One region of the Agrobacterium fabrum str. C58 genome, then DNA from elsewhere that is predicted to be linked to it. Evidence: riboswitches for the same ligand, from Rfam matches in the RefSeq annotation. Region 1 holds a riboswitch; the other holds the start of a gene.

Region 1 (2,198 bases):
GATATCCCTTGTCAGAGCACGATACATACGCGCCACACCTCAATATTATGCCTGCCGCCACATCCTACACTATAGGCTCTGGCTATCGTCAAGAAAATGAATGACTTGACGGGCAGGAGGCATCTCCTGTTGCGCTGTTTTCCAGCGTTAGGGATAACAATAAAGGTAAATATGGGTTGCTTGTTGCGGACTTTTGCGGCCGATCAGGCAAACCATGGCCCGACACCTGGGTCGGGCCATGGCGATTTGCCGATTGAATTTTCAGGCGGAAACGGCCGCAAGACCCTTTGCGAGATCTTCCAGCAGATCGTCGGTATCCTCGATGCCGCAGGAAAGGCGCAGGGTGCCTCCGGAAATGCCGAGTTCGGCACGCGCCTCGTCGGAGAGGTTCTTGTGTGTCGTCGTACCGGGATGGGTGATGAGGCTCTTGGCATCGCCGAGATTGTTGGAAATCTTCACGATCTCAAGCGCGTTCTGCAACTTGAAGGCTGCGTCCTTGCCGCCCTTCAGTTCGAAGGCCACCAAAGTGGAGCCTCCGGACATCTGCCGTGCGATGATATCCGCCTGCGGATGATCGGCGCGGCCGGGATAGATGACCTTGGCGACCTTGCCGCTATCGGCGAGGAAATCGGCGATCTTCGCGGCATTCTCCGTCTGCTGCTTGACGCGAAGCGGCAGGGTCTCGATGCCCTTCAGAAGCGTCCAGGCGTTGAACGGCGACATGGCCGGGCCCGTATGGCGGAAATAGTCCTGCAGCTCTTCTTCGATCCACTTCTTGTCGGAGAGGATCACGCCACCCAGGCAGCGGCCCTGGCCGTCAATATGTTTGGTGGCCGAATAAACCACGATATGGGCGCCGAGTTCGAGCGGCTTCTGGAAAAGCGGCGTCGCAAAGACGTTATCGACCACCACTTTCGCGCCGATCTGGTTGGCGAGCTTCGCCACACCGGCAATATCAACCACTTCGAGCGTCGGGTTGGTCGGGCTTTCAAGGAAGAACAGCTTGGTGTTCGGCTGGATCGCCTTTTCCCAATTGTCGAGATCACGTCCGTCGATCAGCGTGCATTCGATGCCGTATTTCGGTGCGAGCGTTTCCACCACCCAGCGGCAGGAGCCGAAAAGGGCTCGTGCGGCAACGATGTGATCGCCGGCGCGCAGCTGGCACATGATGGCGGCGGTGACGGCGGCCATGCCGGAGGCAAGCGCGCGCGCGTCTTCCGCGCCTTCCAGCAGGCACATGCGCTTTTCGAACATGTCATTGGTCGGGCTGGCGTAGCGGGCGTAGATGAAGCCATCCGTTTCGCCCTTGAAGCGGGCTTCGGCGGCTTCGGAGTTTTCGTAAACGAAACCCTGGGTCAGATAGATCGCTTCCGACGTTTCACCATAGGGTGAGCGTAGCGTACCGCCGTGAACGAGCTGGGTTGCCGGGCGCCATTTATTGCTCATGTGATCACCTTCAAAACAAAAAAACCGGCCGCAAAAGCAGACCGGTTCCTAGCACCCGGTCTTTTTAGCCACTTGTTTAACGTGGCTGCAAGCCGACCGGCCAAATCACCACGGGATAAGCTTGCCATACTGCCGTTACCGGCTTGCGTCAATGCTTTCCTTTTGGTTTTGTCGCCGTAAAAAGGAATGATGACCATGACGAGAACCACGGGGACGAGAACCACGGGCATTTTGGCGGATGGCGCAATCCGGGCGCTGTTTGCGGGCGACAAGCTGAAAAGCGAGGCCGATCTCGATGTCGACCAGGTGCAGCCCGCCAGCCTCGATCTGCGGCTCGGCTCGAAAGCTTACCGCGTCCGCGCCAGCTTCATGCCTGGCCCCGGAACCCGCGTCATCGACAAGCTCAACCGCTTCAGCCTGCACGAGGTCGATCTCAGCCAGGGTGCGGTGCTGGAAACCGGCTGTGTCTATATCGTTCCCTTGATGGAAAGCCTTGCTCTGCCGGCGGACATGTCGGCCTCAGCCAATCCGAAAAGCTCGACCGGCCGGCTTGATATATTCACCCGCGTGATGACCGACAATGCCCAGGAATTTGACAAGATTCCGGCTGGCTATACTGGTCCGCTTTATCTGGAAATCAGCCCGCGCACTTTCCCCATCGTGGTGCGCCGCGGCTCGCGCCTGTCGCAGATTCGCTTCCGCATCGGCCACGCACTTCTCAATGAAAGTGAAGTGCTGAAGCTGCACGAGAC
Region 2 (2,198 bases), 570 kb from region 1:
TGGGTCACGCCCTTTTCGTTCAGTTCTAGCTGGTATTCATGGCCGTCGATCGCGAACCTGCCGTTGCCGATACGGTTGGCATTGCGGCCGGGCGTGGCGCCGAAATAGGAGGAGTATTTGTAATCCTCGAATTTGTCGAAGCCAAGCACCAACGGGGCCTGGTGGCCGTCAAGCCGCAGATCCTGGATAACAGCGCCCCAGGTGATGACTTTCGCCGTCAAACCGTCTTTCGAGATGGTGACGCGTTCGACCTTTTCGCCGGTCGCCGTGAAACCAAAATCTTCTCGTGCCGCACCGTCGCTCATCTCGTCATTCTCCCTGGTATCGCAAATTGCCGGGCGGACGTTGCGTCATTTTCCGGCAATTCGCAATCCCGCAGTTTACGCCGCCAGTTTCCCGATGGCTTGGGGGTCATAAGGCGTCGTCTGGTATATCTCGTTGATCCAGTTTCCGAAAAACAGATGGGCGTGGCTGCGCCAGCGGTTCAGCGGGGCAAGCTCCGGATCATTGTGGGGAAAATAATCATGCGGCAGCTTGATGGGGACACCGGAGTTCACATCACGGAAATATTCATCCGCAAGCGAAGTGGAATCATATTCAACGTGGTTAAACATATAGAGCCGATTTCCGGCTTTCTCATGCGCCAGGCACACGCCCATCTCGTCGGACTCCATCAGGATTTCCAGCTCGGGGTGTTTTTCGATATCGGCGCGGCGCACTTCCGTCCAACGCGACACCGGAACCTGAAAATCGTCTGAAAAACCGTTAAGGTAAATCGATGAGGGGCTAAGGTTGCGGTGGCGATAAACCCCGAAAGCCTTTTCCTTCAACTCGTATTTCGGCACCCCGTGGAAATGGTAGATGGCGGCCATTGCGCCCCAGCAGACATTCAGAGTCGAATGGACGTTGGTCTGCGTCCATTCGAAAATCTGCTGCATCTCGTTCCAGTAAGTCACATCTTCATAATCTAGCAGTTCGATCGGTGCGCCGGTGATGATGAAGCCGTCGAACTTGCGGTGACGGACCTCTTCCCAGGTCTGGTAGAAGGAGAGGAGATGTTCTTCCGGCGTATTCTTGGCGCGGTGACCGCCGATGCGGATGAGCGACAATTCCACCTGCAGCGGCGAGGCGCCAACAAGACGCGCCATCTGGATTTCCGTCTTGATCTTGTTCGGCATGAGGTTCAGAAGCCCGATCTGGAGCGGGCGAATATCCTGCCGGATGGCCGCCGTTTCGGTCATGACCCGCACACCCTCATGAACGAGGGTCTCAAAGGCGGGAAGGGTATCGGGAATCTTGATCGGCATGTCGAACTCTCTTTTCCGGATCACGTAAAGAACGTTGCGAAAACAAAAAAACCGGCAGCGAAATCGCGGCCGGTCCCAGGAAATTGCCCTTTTCCTCGACCCTTTAGCGACTTCTTTAAAGTGGCTGCAAGCCGGTCGGCAAATCACCACTGAGGCGTTTCATAATCCCGAAGCCGGCGAAAATCAATATAGGCTGATTTCATCGGGGTTTCGGCTTTCCATTTTCGGCCGAGGTGCGGTAAGGCAGGGCATGAACAAAGAGCGCTTCACCATTCTGCTTGGCGGCGATGTCGCGGTGTCCGATCGTCTGAAACGGGCGGTCGTCAATAGCCGTGTGATTGCGGCCGATGGCGGCATGCGCCACGCCACGCCGCTCGGTCTCACGCCCGAACTGTGGGTCGGGGATTTCGATTCCGCCAACCAAGAGCTCCTCGATGCCTGGCCGGATGTGACGCGGCAACCCTATCCGGCCGCAAAGGCCGTGACGGATGGTGAGATCGCGGTGTCCGAAGCACTTTTGCGCGGCGCGCATTCGTTGCTGCTGGTTGGCGCGCTTGGTGGCGCGCGAAGCGACCATGCGCTTCAGCACCTTCTTTATGCCGTGGCGCTTGCGGAGCGTGGTTTCGAGGTGACGCTGACCTCCGGTGAAGAAGAGGCGAGGCCCCTGCTTGCCGGTTCGCTCGCCATTGATCTGCCGGCTGGATCGTTGTTCTCGGTTGCCGGGTTTACCGCCCTTGAGGGGCTCGATATCGGTAATGTGCGTTATCCGCTCAATGATTTCGCGCTTGCTTTCGGGTCCTCCCGCACTATTTCCAATGTCGCGAATGGCGGCCCTGTGCATTTCTCGCTGAAAAGCGGCAAGGCCATCGTGCTCGCCCGCCCCTATGACCT

Evidence for each region. Region 1 has a riboswitch for S-adenosylmethionine ahead of ATU_RS02075 (O-succinylhomoserine sulfhydrylase). Riboswitches for the same ligand answer to the same signal wherever they lie in the genome.
Region 2: another riboswitch for S-adenosylmethionine. It lies ahead of metA (homoserine O-acetyltransferase MetA); the one in region 1 lies ahead of ATU_RS02075 (O-succinylhomoserine sulfhydrylase).

The regions. Positions count from the first base shown of each region.
Region 1 covers NC_003062.2:427,867-430,064, forward strand. Annotated here, with positions in the region: gene apaG (Co2+/Mg2+ efflux protein ApaG) at 1-27, opposite strand, end outside; gene ATU_RS02075 (O-succinylhomoserine sulfhydrylase) at 262-1,446, opposite strand; SAM riboswitch at 1,490-1,568, opposite strand; gene ATU_RS02085 (2'-deoxycytidine 5'-triphosphate deaminase) at 1,642-2,198, shown strand, end outside.
Region 2 covers NC_003062.2:2,702,720-2,704,917, reverse strand. Annotated here, with positions in the region: gene ATU_RS13240 (aldose epimerase family protein) at 1-305, opposite strand, end outside; gene metA (homoserine O-acetyltransferase MetA) at 381-1,307, opposite strand; SAM riboswitch at 1,391-1,467, opposite strand; gene ATU_RS13230 (thiamine diphosphokinase) at 1,558-2,198, shown strand, end outside.